DNA from 2 places in the Streptomyces sp. NPDC047981 genome. Region 1 is predicted to be linked to the other one. Evidence: riboswitches for the same ligand, from Rfam matches in the RefSeq annotation. Region 1 holds a riboswitch; the other holds the start of a gene.
The links. A riboswitch is a leader RNA that binds a small molecule or an ion and turns the genes downstream of it on or off. The one in region 1 is predicted to bind thiamine pyrophosphate.
Positions count from the first base shown of each region.

Region 2: another riboswitch for thiamine pyrophosphate. It lies ahead of thiC (phosphomethylpyrimidine synthase ThiC); the one in region 1 lies ahead of AB0E14_RS13115 (thiamine ABC transporter substrate-binding protein).

Region 1 is NZ_JBEZNQ010000017.1:80,230-87,544, reverse strand. Features, by position in the region: gene pyrH (UMP kinase) at 1-540, shown strand, start outside; gene frr (ribosome recycling factor) at 643-1,200, shown strand; gene AB0E14_RS13125 (phosphatidate cytidylyltransferase) at 1,200-2,285, shown strand; gene rlmN (23S rRNA (adenine(2503)-C(2))-methyltransferase RlmN) at 2,812-3,918, shown strand; TPP riboswitch at 3,948-4,054, shown strand; gene AB0E14_RS13115 (thiamine ABC transporter substrate-binding protein) at 4,141-5,220, shown strand; gene AB0E14_RS13110 (iron ABC transporter permease) at 5,259-6,881, shown strand; gene AB0E14_RS13105 (ABC transporter ATP-binding protein) at 6,881-7,315, shown strand, end outside.
Region 2 is NZ_JBEZNQ010000013.1:16,507-23,821, reverse strand. Features, by position in the region: gene AB0E14_RS10495 (LacI family DNA-binding transcriptional regulator) at 1-915, shown strand, start outside; gene AB0E14_RS10490 (metallophosphoesterase) at 1,139-2,362, shown strand; gene AB0E14_RS10485 (hypothetical protein) at 2,525-3,385, shown strand; gene thiC (phosphomethylpyrimidine synthase ThiC) at 3,472-5,265, opposite strand; TPP riboswitch at 5,259-5,406, opposite strand; gene AB0E14_RS10475 (YibE/F family protein) at 5,445-6,878, shown strand; gene AB0E14_RS10470 (SsgA family sporulation/cell division regulator) at 6,973-7,315, opposite strand, start outside.

The DNA.
Region 1 (7,315 bases):
CGCGGCATGGACCGGGCCCGCTCCGACTACATGGGCATGCTCGGCACCGTCATGAACTGCCTCGCCCTCCAGGACTTCCTGGAGAAGGAGGGCATCGACTCCCGCGTCCAGACCGCCATCACCATGGGTCAGGTCGCGGAGCCGTACATCCCGCTGCGGGCCGTGCGCCACCTGGAGAAGGGCCGCGTGGTCATCTTCGGCGCCGGTATGGGCATGCCGTACTTCTCCACCGACACCACGGCCGCCCAGCGCGCCCTGGAGATCGACGCCGAGGCCCTGCTCATGGGCAAGAACGGCGTGGACGGGGTCTACGACTCCGACCCGAAGACCAACCCCGACGCGGTCAAGTTCGACGCGCTGGAGTACGGCGAGGTGCTCTCCCGCGACCTCAAGGTCGCCGACGCCACCGCCATCACCCTGTGCCGCGACAACACTCTCCCGATCCTCGTCTTCGAACTGCTCGCCGAGGGCAATATCGCGCGCGCGGTGAAGGGTGAGAAGATCGGCACTCTCGTGAGCGACCAGGGCACCCGGGCCTGAGCCTCGGCTCGAACCGGGTACCTCCCCTCGAGGGGACGGACCAGAGCCCTGCCGGTCGTATCACCGTGCAGGACAAGACGCGACGACACGCAGGAGCAAGTGGTGATCGAAGAGACCCTCCTCGAGGCCGAGGAGAAGATGGAGAAGGCCGTCGTGGTCGCCAAGGAGGACTTCGCCGCGATCCGCACCGGGCGTGCGCACCCGGCGATGTTCAACAAGATCGTGGCCGACTACTACGGTGCGATCACGCCGATCAATCAGCTGGCCTCGTTCTCGGTTCCCGAGCCGCGCATGGCGGTCGTGACTCCGTTCGACAAGAGCGCGCTGCGCAACATCGAGCAGGCCATCCGTGACTCGGACCTCGGCGTCAACCCGAGCAACGACGGCAACATCATCCGTGTGGTGTTCCCCGAGCTCACCGAGGAGCGCCGCCGCGAGTACATCAAGGTGGCCAAGGGCAAGGCCGAGGACTCCAAGATCTCCATCCGTTCCGTGCGCCGCAAGGCCAAGGAGACCATCGACAAGCTGGTCAAGGACGGCGAGGTCGGCGAGGACGAGGGCCGCCGCGGCGAGAAGGAGCTCGACGACACCACCGCGAAGTACGTCGCGCAGGTGGACGAGCTGCTGAAGCACAAGGAAGCCGAGCTGCTCGAGGTCTGATGAACGACTCTTCCTGGGGGGCCCCGGCCGGTTCCGGCTACTGGGGGCCCGACCAGGGGCCTGCCCCGGCGGGTCCCGCATACGATGGGCTGCAGGCGGCGCAGACTCGGCCCATGCCCATCGTGCCCGACGTCCCCGCCGGCGATCACCAGGACGAGCACGGCCGGGGGGCCGCTCAGCCGAGCGGTCCCCTGTTCCGTGACGAGACGCCGAACGAGCACCCGCAGGAGCCCATGTCCAGCCCGAACCGGCCCGCGACCCCGCAGAAGAAGAGCGCGGGGCGCGACCTGGGCGCGGCCATAGGGGTCGGGGTCGGGCTCGGCGCCGTCATCATCGCGTCCCTCTTCATCTGGAAGGCCGCGTTCGTCGGCGTCATCGCCGTCGCCGTCGTGGTCGGTCTCTGGGAGCTCACCTCCCGCCTCCAGGAACGCAAGGGCATCAAGGCCCCGCTCGTCCCGCTGGCGGTCGGTGGCGCGGCGATGGTCGTGGCCGGCTATGTCCGCGGTGCGGAGGGGGCCTGGGTCGCCATGGCCCTGACCGCCCTCGCGGTCCTCGTGTGGCGCATGACGGAGCCGCCCGAGGGCTATCTGAAGGACGTCACGGCGGGCGTCTTCGCCGCGTTCTACGTGCCGTTCCTGGCCACGTTCGTGGCGCTGATGCTCACGGCCGACGACGGCCCGGAGCGGGTCCTCACGTTCCTGCTGCTCACGGTCGTCAGCGACACCGGCGCGTACGCGATCGGCTGGCGCTTCGGCAAGCACAAGCTGGCACCGCGCATCAGCCCCGGCAAGACCCGCGAGGGCCTGCTCGGAGCGGTGGCGTTCGCGATGGCGGCGGGCGCGCTGTGCATGGAGTTCCTGATCGACGACGGCACGTGGTGGCAGGGCCTGCTGCTCGGCCTCGCGGTGGCGGCGAGCGCGACGCTCGGCGACCTCGGCGAGTCGATGATCAAGCGTGACCTCGGCATCAAGGACATGGGCACGCTGCTGCCCGGCCACGGCGGCATCATGGACCGCCTGGACTCCCTGCTGCCGACGGCCCCGGTGGTCTGGCTGCTCCTGGTGCTCTTCGTCGGCACCACCTGACCTGCGCGTTCTGAGGTGAAGGGCCCGTTGCCCACAGGCTGCGGGCCCTTCGCCGTTCCTCCACGGCACCCGTGCCACCATGCCCACGCTCGGAGAACCCACCGGGCGTGGGCCGCGCGTCGCGTCATGCCGCACCTGAGCGGGCTGGTCAGGCGCTTGCGGCCTCTCCGACCACGTCGACGATCCGCGAGACCCACTTCCGCACCTGATGCCACCGGTTGCAGTACCGGCGAGAGCGCCACCACGACCGGTACACCAGCTGTCGCCCGCACCACTTGCACGGCTTCGTACGCTTGCTCTGATCCCCCATGGCCGGTGACTCTAGCGGCCACCTCCGACATCGGCCCGGCCGCGCGGACTGTGGCGCATCACGCAGACGGTGCCCGAACGAGCCCGGTCCACAGGGTGAGCTGCTGTTCCGGGCCGTCCCGGGGCCGCCATCGGGCACCGACGGCCACCACCGGTCACCACCCGGCAGCGCGACGGCCCAGGGACAGTGGGTTCCGTCTGCGACACTGGTACCACCATGCCCAAGCCCGGAGAACTCACTTTCGTCGCCCCGCGCGGAGCCAAGAAGCCGCCGCGGCACCTTGCCGACCTCACGCCCGCCGAGCGCAAGGAGGCCGTCGCCGCGATCGGCGAGAAGCCGTTCCGCGCCAAGCAGCTGTCCACGCACTACTTCGCGCGGTACGCCCACGACCCCGCCGAGTGGACCGACATCCCCGCCGCCTCGCGCGAGAAGCTGCAGGGGGAGCTGCTGCCCGACCTGATGTCGGTGGTCCGGCACATCTCGTGCGACGACGACACCACCCGTAAGACCCTGTGGAAGCTGCACGACGGCACGCTCGTCGAGTCCGTGCTGATGCGGTACCCGGACCGGGTCACCATGTGCATCTCCTCCCAGGCCGGCTGCGGGATGAACTGCCCGTTCTGTGCCACCGGGCAGGCCGGGCTCGACCGGAACCTGTCGACGGCCGAGATCGTGCACCAGATCGTCGACGGCATGCGTGCCCTGCGTGACGGGGAAGTGCCCGGTGGGCCGGCGCGGCTCAGCAACATCGTCTTCATGGGCATGGGCGAGCCGCTCGCCAACTACAAGCGGGTCGTCGGCGCCATCCGCCGGCTCACCGACCCCGAGCCGGACGGGCTCGGGCTCTCGCAGCGCGGGATCACCGTCTCCACCGTGGGCCTCGTCCCGGCGATGCTGCGCTTCGCCGACGAGGGCTTCAAGTGCCGGCTCGCCGTCTCGCTGCACGCCCCCGACGACGAGCTGCGCGACACCCTCGTGCCCGTCAACACGCGCTGGAAGGTCCGCGAGGTCCTCGACGCCGCGTGGGAGTACGCCGAGAAGTCCGGGCGCCGGATCTCCATCGAGTACGCGCTCATCCGCGACATCAACGACCAGGCGTGGCGGGGCGACCTGCTCGGGCGGCTGCTCAAGGGCAAGCGGGTCCATGTGAACCTGATTCCGCTGAACCCGACGCCCGGGTCCAAGTGGACCGCGTCCCGGCCCGAGGACGAGAAGGCCTTCGTCGAGGCCATCGCGTCCCATGGCGTGCCCGTCACCGTCCGTGACACCCGTGGTCAGGAGATCGACGGTGCCTGTGGACAGCTGGCGGCCTCGGAGCGCTGACCTTGTAGTCTGTGCTCGAACACATCTCCATATTCCGACAGGGGAGCGCCACAGCGCTGAGAGTGCGGTCACGGACCGCAGACCCTCTGAACCTCGCCCAGGTCATTCTGGGTAGGAAGTTCGGTCGCAACTCAAGCTGTTGCGCCCTGCCCACCCTCCGGTGGGCAGGGCCGCGTCTCTTCCTGGTCACACCCAGGAGGAATTTCCGTGAGCACCAAGAAGATGGCCGCCGCCGCGATCGCCGCGGCGCTGGGCGTCACCACCCTCGCCGCCTGCGGCACCGAGGACATCAGGGACGCGGCCGGCAAGAGCGGTGAGCCCACGCCGAAGACCGTGACCCTCGTCAGCCACGACTCCTTCAACGCCTCCAAGGAGGTCCTGGCGGAGTTCACCAAGCAGACCGGCTTCACCGTCAAGGTCCTCAAGAGCGGTGACGCGGGCGTCGCCGTCAACAAGGAGATCCTCACCAAGGGCTCCCCGCAGGGAGACGTCTTCTTCGGCGTCGACAACACCCTGCTCTCCCGTGCGCTCGACAACGGGATCTTCGTCCCGTACGAGGCGAAGGGTCTGGACGCGGTCGCGCCCGAGACGCGGCTCGACAAGGAGCACCGCGTCACCCCGATCGACACCGGCGACATCTGCGTCAACTACGACAAGAAGTACTTCGCCGACAAGAAGCTCGCGCCCCCGCAGACCTTCGACGACCTGGCCAAGCCGGAGTACAAGAACCTGCTCGTGGTCGAGAACCCCGAGAAGTCCTCCCCGGGCCTCGGTTTCCTGCTCGGCACCGCCGCCCAGTACGGCGACGACGGCTGGCAGGACTACTGGACGAAGCTCAAGGCCAACGGCGTGAAGGTCGTCGACAGCTGGGAGCTCGCCTACAACCAGGAGTTCTCCGGCTCCGCCGGCGGCAAGCAGGCCAAGGGCGACCGGCCGCTGGTCGTCAGCTACGCCTCCAGCCCGCCGGTCGAGGTCCTCTACGCCGACCCGCAGCCGAAGGAAGCGCCCACCGGCGTCTCCACCGGCACCTGCTTCCGGCAGATCGAGTTCGCCGGGCTGCTGAACGGGGCGAAGAACCCCGAGGGCGGCAAGGCGCTGATCGACTTCCTGATCTCCAAGAAGTTCCAGGAGGACATGCCGCTGCAGATGTTCGTCAACCCGGTGACGAAGGAAGCCCAGCTGCCCGAGCTGTTCACGAAGCACGGTGTGGTGATCGACAAGCCGCAGACCATGGCGCCCGAGAAGATCGCCGAGAAGCGTGACCAGTGGATCCAGTCGTGGTCCTCGACCGTTCTGAAGTAGTCCCCGACCGCCGGGGAAGCGCGGCGCGGCTCGGCCTGATGGTCGTGCCCGTCGCCTTCTTCGCGCTCTTCTTCGCGTGGCCCGTCGCCTCGATCGTCGAGCGCGGGCTGCGCGTCGACGGGGCGTGGGAGTTCGGCCGGTTCGGCGAGACGCTGACCCGGCCGGAGATCCTCGACGTCCTCTGGTTCACCCTCTGGCAGGCGCTCGCCTCCACCGCGCTGACCCTGCTGATAGCCCTGCCCGGGGCGTACGTCTTCGCGCGCTTCGACTTCCCCGGCAAGGGGCTGCTGCGCGCCGTCGTCACCGTCCCCTTCGTGATGCCGACCGTCATGGTCGGTACGGCCTTCCTCGCCCTCGTCGGCCGCGGCGGGCTGCTCGACGAACTGTGGGGCGTCCGCCTCGACACCACCGTCTGGGCCATCCTCCTCGCCCACGTCTTCTTCAACTACGCCGTCGTCGTCAGGACCGTCGGCGGACTGTGGGCGCAGCTCGACCCCCGCCAGGAGGAGGCCGCCCGCGTCCTCGGCGCCTCCCGTTTCACCGCCTGGCGGACGGTGACGCTGCCCGCGCTCGCCCCCGCCGTCGGAGCGGCGGCGCTGATGGTCTTCCTCTTCACCGCCGGCTCCTTCGCCGTCGTCCAGATCCTCGGCGGACCGGCGTACTCCACCCTGGAGACCGAGATCTACCGGCAGACGGTCGACCGCTTCGACCTGACGACGGCCGCCGTGCTCACGATCGTCCAGTTCGTCGCCGTCGGCGTCGTCCTCGCCGTGCACGCCCGGACGGTACGGCGGCGGGAGACGGCCCTGAAGCTCGTACCGCCCGAGCAGACCGCCCGCCGGATCACCGGGATCGGCCAGTGGGCCCTCTTCGGGGGTGTCCTCGTCTCGATCGTCCTGCTGCTCGTCCTTCCGCTCGCCGTGCTGATCGAGCGCTCCTTCGCCACCCCCGACGGGTACGGGCTCGACTACTACCGGGCCCTGCAGTCCACCGACCCCTCCGGCACGTTCCTCGTGCCCCTGGTCGACACGATCGGGAACTCCCTGCGGTACGCCGTCGTCGCCACCGCGATCGCCCTGGTGATCGGGGGACTCGCCGCCGCCGCGCTCACCCGGCGGGCAGGGCGGCTCGTGCGCGGCTTCGACGCGCTGCTGATGCTGCCGCTCGGGGTGTCGGCGGTGACGGTCGGCTTCGGCTTCCTGATCACCCTGGACGAGCCGCCGTTCGACCTGCGGGCGAGCTGGATCCTCGTGCCGCTCGCGCAGGCCCTGGTCGGTGTCCCCTTCGTCGTGCGGACCATGCTGCCCGTCCTGCGCGCGGTGGACGAGCGGCTGCGGGAGGCGGCGGCCGTCCTCGGGGCCTCGCCGCTGCGTGCCTGGCGCGAGGTCGACCTGCCGCTGGTGCGGCGGGCGCTGCTCATCGCGGCCGGGTTCGCCTTCGCCGTCTCGCTCGGCGAGTTCGGCGCGACCGTCTTCATCGCCCGGCCCGACAACCCGACGCTGCCGGTCGCCGTCGCCCGGCTCCTCGGCCGGCCGGGTGAGCTCAACTACGGCCAGGCCATGGCCCTTTCGACGATTCTGATGGTGGTGTGCGCGGTGTCCCTGCTGCTCCTCGAACGGCTCCGCGTCGACCGGGCCGCCTCCGGCTCAGGGGAGTTCTGATGCTGCGCTTCGAGGACGTGACCGTACGGTTCGGGGAGCGGGCCGTGGTCGACTCCGTGGACCTGGAGGTCGCCGACCACGAGATCGTGTGCGTGCTCGGCCCCAGCGGCAGCGGCAAGTCCACGCTCCTGCGGGCCGTCGCCGGACTCCAGGCGCTCCACGGCGGGCGGGTCCGGCTGGACGGCGCCGACCAGGCGGGCGTGCCCGCGCACCGGCGCGGGGTTGGTCTGATGTTCCAGGACCACCAGCTCTTCCCGCAGCGGGACGTCGGCGCCAACGTCGCCTTCGGGCTCCGGATGCGCGGTGTGGCGAAGGCCGAACGGGACGCCCGGGTACGGGAGTTGCTGGAGCTGGTCGGGCTCCCCGGGGCCGAGCGCCGGGCCGTCGCCGCGCTCTCCGGCGGCGAGCAGCAGCGCGTGGCGCTCGCCCGCGCC
Region 2 (7,315 bases), on a different contig from region 1:
TACCGCCCATCCGCGGCGGCCCGCACGCTCCGCACCGGCAAGTCGGGCCTCATCGGCCTGACCGTGACCACCTACGGGGATGAACCTTTCACCTTCACCGAATTCGCGTACTTCGCGGAGATGGCCAGAGCCGCCACATCGGCCGCGCTCGCCCGGGGCTACGCCCTGGTCATCCTGCCCGCGACCTCCCGCCATGACGTCTGGTCGAACGTCGCCCTCGACGGCACCGTCGTCATCGACCCCTCCGACCACGATCCGGTCGTCACCGAGCTGGTCCGCCAGGGCCTGCCCGTCGTCTCCGACGGGCGCCCCGCCGGCACCCTCCCGGTGACCGCCTGGGTCGACAACGACCACGAAGCCGCCGTCCTCGACCTCCTCGACCACCTCGCCGCCGCCGGCGCCCGCCGGATCGGCCTCCTCACCGGTACGACCACCGACACGTACACCCGCCTGTCCACCACCGCGTACCTCAACTGGTGCGAGCGGGTCGGCCAGGACCCCGTCTACGAGGCCTATCCGGCGCACGATCCGTGCGCGGGCGCCGTCGCGGCCGACCGGCTGCTCGCCCGCCCCGACCGTCCCGACGCCGTCTACGGACTCTTCGACCCCAACGGAACCGATCTGCTGGCGGCCGCCCGCCGCTACGGACTGCGCGTACCGGACGACCTGCTGCTGGTCTGCTGCAGCGAGTCGACCGTCTACGCCAACACCGAACCGCCGATCACGACCCTCTCGCTCAAACCGCGCCGCATCGGCACGGCCGTCGTCCAGCTCCTCATCGACGCCATCGAGGGGATCGACACCGACGGACCGGTCGAGCAGGTGATACCGACCGAACTCATCGTCCGGACGTCCTCCCAGAGGCGTTCGCCGCGTACGACGGTCAGCCCGCCCCGGTCTCCCGCGAAGGGCTGAGGGTCGGCTCCGGGGCCGTGCCGGGCACAAACTCCGGCCCGGCCCTGCTCCGACCCTGGTCCGGACCTTCTCAATTCGGGCGAAACAACCGGTGAACCCGGAGTGGACCCGGATTCACCACCCCTGGTGCGTCACACAGGCGGACCCTCATTCCTATGATGGGCGCACGACACCGCGGACCACCCCGACCAGGCCGGTCCGCGATGTGCAGGGCATCGCGACGGTGGTGGAGGGGTCGATGACTCAGGGGGCCGGGCAGGAACCCGTGGTGCGCACGGCGACATTGCGTGACTTCCGCGTACCGCCGTACGCCCGCGTGCCCGTGCAGGGCCGACCCGAGGAGCCCCCGGCCGGGCACCCCGGCGCCCTCGACGAGATCGCGCGGCCCGTCGCCGACCCGACGCTCAATCTCGGCCTCGGCGCCTCCTCCCCGGTCCCGCTCACGCCCCCGGTCTCGCTCTCCGCGGCCGTCCCCGGCCACCCCGGGAACGCCTTCCCGGACGACGAGTTCCCCGAGGGCTACACCCCCACCGAGCGCGACCTCCCGGTGATCAACCGCGGGGACACCGTCCAGGTCCGCGTGGACCCGGTCCCGTCCCCCGCGCCCCCCCCGGCCGCCGGCGAGGGCCCCGGCCCGCTGTACGTGGTCGGCGACGTCCACGGCTACTTCGACGAGCTCGTCGTCGCCCTGCGCGAGCAGGGGCTCATCGACGACAACGGCGCCTGGTCGGCGGGTAACGCCCGGCTCTGGTTCCTCGGCGACTTCACGGACCGCGGTCCCGACGGCATCGGCGTCATCGACCTGGTCATGCGCCTCTCCGCGGAGGCCGCCGCGTCGGGCGGCTACTGCAAGGCCCTGATGGGCAACCACGAACTGCTCCTGATCGGCGCCAAGCGCTTCGGGGACACCCCCGTCAACTCCGGCGCCGGCACCGCCACCTTCCAGGCCGCCTGGCTGCTCAACGGCGGCCAGAAGCACGACATGGACCGGCTCCAGGACGTCCACCTGCAGTGGATGTCCCGGCTCGACGCCGTGGTGGAGGAGGACGGGCACCTGCTGATGCACTCCGACACCACCGCCTACCTGGACTACGGCAGCACCATCGAGGACGTCAACGAGACCGTCCACGAGATCCTCAACCGGAACGACGCGGACGAGGTCTGGGACCTGTTCCGTAAGTTCACCAAGCGCTTCGCCTTCCGGGACGACGGCGGCCCCCAGGCGGTCCAGGAGCTGCTCGCCACCTACGGCGGCAGCCGCGTCGTGCACGGCCACAGCCCCATTCCGTACCTCCTGGGCCAGGTCGGCACCGAGGACGGCGAGGGCGGCTCCGGCCCGGGCGTCGACGGTCCGCACGTGTACGCGGAGGGACTGGCCATCGCCATGGACGGCGGTGTGACCATGGCCGGAAAGCTGCTGGTCGTCCAACTCCCCCTGCAGGGCTGACGCATAACGCTCCGCATCCGGGGAAGTCGAATTCGGGAAACCCCCTGTCACCCTGTGCCATAACCGCAATACGATCGGACCATCCGTAGCAGGCTCTCCTCCGTTTCCGCCCGACCGGCCGTAAATTCCACGGTCGACGCGGGCCCTACGGAGCATCGGGGGATGCACATGAACGTGGCTCCGCACCTGCTGACCGAGGATCGTGCCGAGTACGAGCGCATCCTCGACGACGCACTGCGCAACGCGTACGACCATCCGGATCTCGCCGAGATCGGGAAACGGCTCACGGCCGGCCAACTGCGCACGATGGCGCTGAACGCGACGGCCCTGATCACCGCCGCGGCGGCGGTCGAGTACGACCACTTCGTGAAGGTCCGCGAAGAGGCCCGGTCACCGAGCGGTACAAGCGTGATGGGCGCCGTCCTGACGGCGGACGGCGACGGGGCGAGCGGCGGCCCGGGAGCGGGCATCGTCGCGATCGTCACCGTCCTCGCGCCGGTCCTCGCCGGGCCCGCCGCGCTGATATTCCTGCTGGTCGGGGCCGTGCTCAAGCTCATCGCGCCCTCGCTCGCGGTCGCCGACACCCTGCTGACGGCCGGCTGGTTCTTCGGGGCCGTCGCCGCCGCCGGACTGTTCTGCGCCGCCGTCGGGCTGCTGGTCACGGCACTGCGCAACCGCTCCACGGAGGTGGCCGCGAGCGATCCACACCACCGGGAAGAGGACGACGAACTGTCCCGCGCCCGGGAGGCATGGCGTCGCGCCCTGCTGGAACGGGGCATCCTGCCGTTCCTGCGCGAGGCCCTGGCCGCGCCCGGACCGTCGGCCCCGCCGCCCGTGCCCGCGCCCCGCACCGACCGCATACCGAAGATCGGCTACAGCGGACCGGACTTCTCCAGCCCGAACGAAGGCTCGTCCACGACCCGTCCGACCTTCACGAGCCCCGACTACACGGGCCCCGACTTCACGAGCCCGGACTTCACCAGTCCCGACGCCACCGGCCCGGACTACACCGGCCCGGCGTGAGGGGACGGCGCGGAGCGCCGCGGCATGGCGAAGGCTGACCGACGACTCCCCCCGGAATGCCGTCGGTCAGCCTCGTTCGCGCGGACTCAGTCAGCCAGCGGAAGGTAGACGCGGTTGCCGGAGGCCGCGAACTCCTTGGACTTCTCCAGCATCCCGGCCTCGATCTCCGCCGGGGTGGCGTCCGCGTCGCCGCCGAACTGCTCCGTGATGCTGCGGCTGATCTTCATCGAGCAGAACTTCGGACCGCACATCGAGCAGAAGTGCGCGGTCTTCGCGGGCTCGGCCGGCAGCGTCTCGTCGTGGAACTCACGGGCCGTGTCCGGGTCGAGCGCCAGGTTGAACTGGTCCTCCCAGCGGAACTCGAACCGCGCGTCCGACAGCGCGTCGTCCCACTCCTGCGCCCCCGGGTGCCCCTTGGCCAGGTCGGCGGCGTGCGCCGCGATCTTGTACGTGATGACGCCCGTCTTCACGTCGTCGCGGTTGGGCAGCCCCAGGTGCTCCTTGGGCGTGACGTAGCAGAGCATCGCCGTACCCCACCAGGCGATCATCGCGGCGCCGATGCCCGAGGTGATGTGGTCGTACGCGGGCGCGACATCCGTGGTCAGCGGGCCGAGCGTGTAGAACGGCGCCTCCTCGCAGATCTCCTGCTGAAGGTCGATGTTCTCCTTGATCTTGTGCATCGGGACGTGCCCCGGGCCCTCGATCATCGTCTGCACGTTGTGCCGCTTGGCGATCGTGTTCAGCTCACCCAGCGTGCGCAGCTCCGCGAACTGCGCGTCGTCGTTGGCGTCCGCGATCGAGCCGGGGCGCAGGCCGTCGCCCAGCGAGTACGTGACGTCGTACGTCGCGAGGATCTCGCAGAGCTCCTCGAAGTTCGTGTAGAGGAAGTTCTCCTTGTGGTGCGCGAGGCACCAGGCGGCCATGATCGAGCCGCCGCGCGAGACGATGCCGGTCTTGCGACGGGCGGTCAGCGGGACGTACGGCAGCAGCACGCCGGCGTGGACCGTCATGTAGTCGACGCCCTGCTCGGCCTGCTCGATGACGGTGTCCTTGTAGATCTCCCAGGTCAGCTCCTCGGCCTTCCCGTCGACCTTCTCCAGGGCCTGGTAGAGCGGCACGGTGCCGATCGGCACGGGAGAGTTGCGCAGCACCCACTCGCGCGTGGTGTGGATGTTGCGGCCGGTGGAGAGGTCCATGACCGTGTCGGCGCCCCACCTGGTCGCCCAGGTCATCTTCTCCACCTCCTCCTCGATCGAGGAGGTGACGGCGGAGTTGCCGATGTTGGCGTTGACCTTCACCAGGAACCGCTTGCCGATGATCATCGGCTCGATCTCCGGGTGGTTGACGTTGGCCGGAAGCACGGCCCGCCCCGCCGCGATCTCCTCCCGTACGACCTCGGGGGAGACGTTCTCGCGGATCGCGACGTACTCCATCTCAGGGGTGATCTCGCCCCGGCGGGCGTACGCGAGCTGGGTCACGGCCTCGCCGCCGCGGCCCCGGCGCGGCAGCCGCGGCCGCCCCGGGAAGACGGCGTCGAGGTTCTTCAGCCCGCCGCCCCGCGGCGAGGTGTGCTTGATGCCGTCGTCCTCGGGACGGACCGGGCGGCCCGCGTACTCCTCGGTGTCGCCCCGAGAGATGATCCAGTTCTCGCGCAGCGGCGGCAGGCCCCGCCGTACGTCGGTGTCGATGGTGGGGTCGGTGTACGGACCGGACGTGTCGTACAGCGTCACGTCCTTGCCGTTGGTGAGGTGCACCTGCCGGACAGGCACGCGGATGTCGGGGCGCGAGCCCTCGACGTATCCCTTGTGCCAGCCCGGCTTGCGCTCGTCCTGGCCGTCGTTCTCGCTGGTGGCAGGCGTGCGTGCATCCTGAATGGTCATGAGACCGATCTCCCTACGCCGGCATTACCCGGTAACAGGTTCGGCGGTCGGCGCAGCCTCTTCCCGTACGTACGTCCAGTACGCGTGTACGGTGATCAGCGCCCTCTCAGCCCGGTGCTCCGAGCTCCCGCGTGTGCAAAGGTGTCACCACGCTAGCGTCAATCCGGCCGTGCTGAACAGTGGGCCCCCACCGTTCTTGCGATGATCGGTCGGTGACTTCCGAGCAGCAGACCCCCGAACCCGACCGTCATGACGGCCCTGCCACCCATGGCGACGCGGGTCACGGGCACGGCCATACGCACAGTCATGGGCCGGCCGCGCCCGTCTCCCGGCATCTGCGCAGGGTCATCGCGGCTGTCCTGATCCCGTTCGCCACGGCGGTGGTGGTCGGGCTCGTGGTGCTGTGGCCGGGCGGCGCTCCGGAGCACGAGCGCACCGGCGTCGGCTTCGACCGGCAGACGTACCAGGGCAAGGTCGTCTCGGTGGAGAAGGTCGACTGCCAGGATGTGAACGCCGCCCAGGTCCCGCCGACCGGCGACACCTCGACCCCCCAGGGGCGCGAGGCGGTCAACGCCCAGCAGGGAGAGTGCGAGAAGGCGACGATCGAGGTCACGAGCGGTCCGGACAAGGGCCGTACGTTCACCGAGATCGTGCAGCCGGACGCGCCGCGCCAACTGGACGAGGGCCAGGGCGTGGTGGTGGCGTACGCGCCGGACGCTCCGCGTGATCTGCAGTACTCGGTGACGGACGTGAACCGCAAGGTGCCGTTGGCGGTGCTCGCCCTGATCTTCGCCGTGGCGGTCGTGCTGGTCGGCCGGATGCGCGGGGTGATGGCCTTGATCTCGCTCGCCGTGAGTTTCCTGCTGCTGACCTTCTTCATCCTCCCGGCGATCCTTCAGGGGTCGAATCCGCTGGTGGTGGCGGTGGTCGGGTCGAGCGCGATCATGCTGATCGCGCTCTACATGTGCCACGGCCTGTCCGCCCGGACCTCCGTCGCGGTGCTCGGGACGCTGATCTCGCTGCTGTTGATCGGTCTGCTCGGCTCGTTCTTCATCAGCTGGGCCTCGCTGAGCGGCAACACGGACGACAACACCGGCCTGATCCACGGCCTCTACCCGGACATCGACATGTCCGGTCTGCTGCTCGCGGGCATCATCATCGGTTCGCTGGGTGTCCTCGACGATGTGACGGTGACCCAGACCTCGGCGGTGTGGGAGCTGCACCAGGCCGATCCCCGTCTGGGCCCGCGTGGGCTGTACCGGGCGGGCATCAGGATCGGCCGTGACCACATCGCGTCCGTGGTGAACACGCTGGTCCTCGCGTACGCCGGCGCGGCCCTGCCGCTGCTGCTGCTCTTCTCCATCGCGCAGAGCAGCGTGGGGACCGTCGCCAACAGCGAGCTGGTCGCGGAGGAGATCGTCCGCACGCTGGTGGGATCGATCGGCCTGGTCGCCTCCGTGCCGGTCACGACCGCTCTCGCCGCGCTCGTCGTCTCGGCGGACCGGCCGGGCGGACCTGGCGCACCGGGCGGACCGGGTGGGCTGGGCCGAGGCCGAGCCGGCGGGCTGGAGAAGCGTTCATCCAGGGGCGGGCGCCGGCGCCGGGCGAAGTAGCCGGGGTCGGCTGCCGGCCGCCGTCCGGTGACCGGGTCCGTCCGGATCCGTCCGGGACCGCCGGCCCCGCAGCGCGCCGGAGCGCGCCGACCGGTCAGCCGGCGTTCTCCTCCGCGAGAATCCGACCGAGCGCTGCCTCGAGGTTGTCCTCGAAGTCGCCCAGTGTCCGTTCCTGACCGAGCGGCACCAGCTTGTCCGTCCGGTCGAGGAAGGCGACGAGCGGCGGCGCGCTGGCCCGGAACAGGGCGCGGTCGCCGCCGACCTGGAGCCGGATGGCGACGTCCGAAAGGCCCTCGGGGTCGGTCGGCGCGATGTGCACATCGCCGTCGCCGCTCGGCCTGTTGATCCCGTCGAGCAGCAGCTCGCGGCCGAATGCCCAGGTCACAGGGGCGTCTCCGGGAAGGTGGAACGTCATTCGCACCGCGTAGGGATCCCGG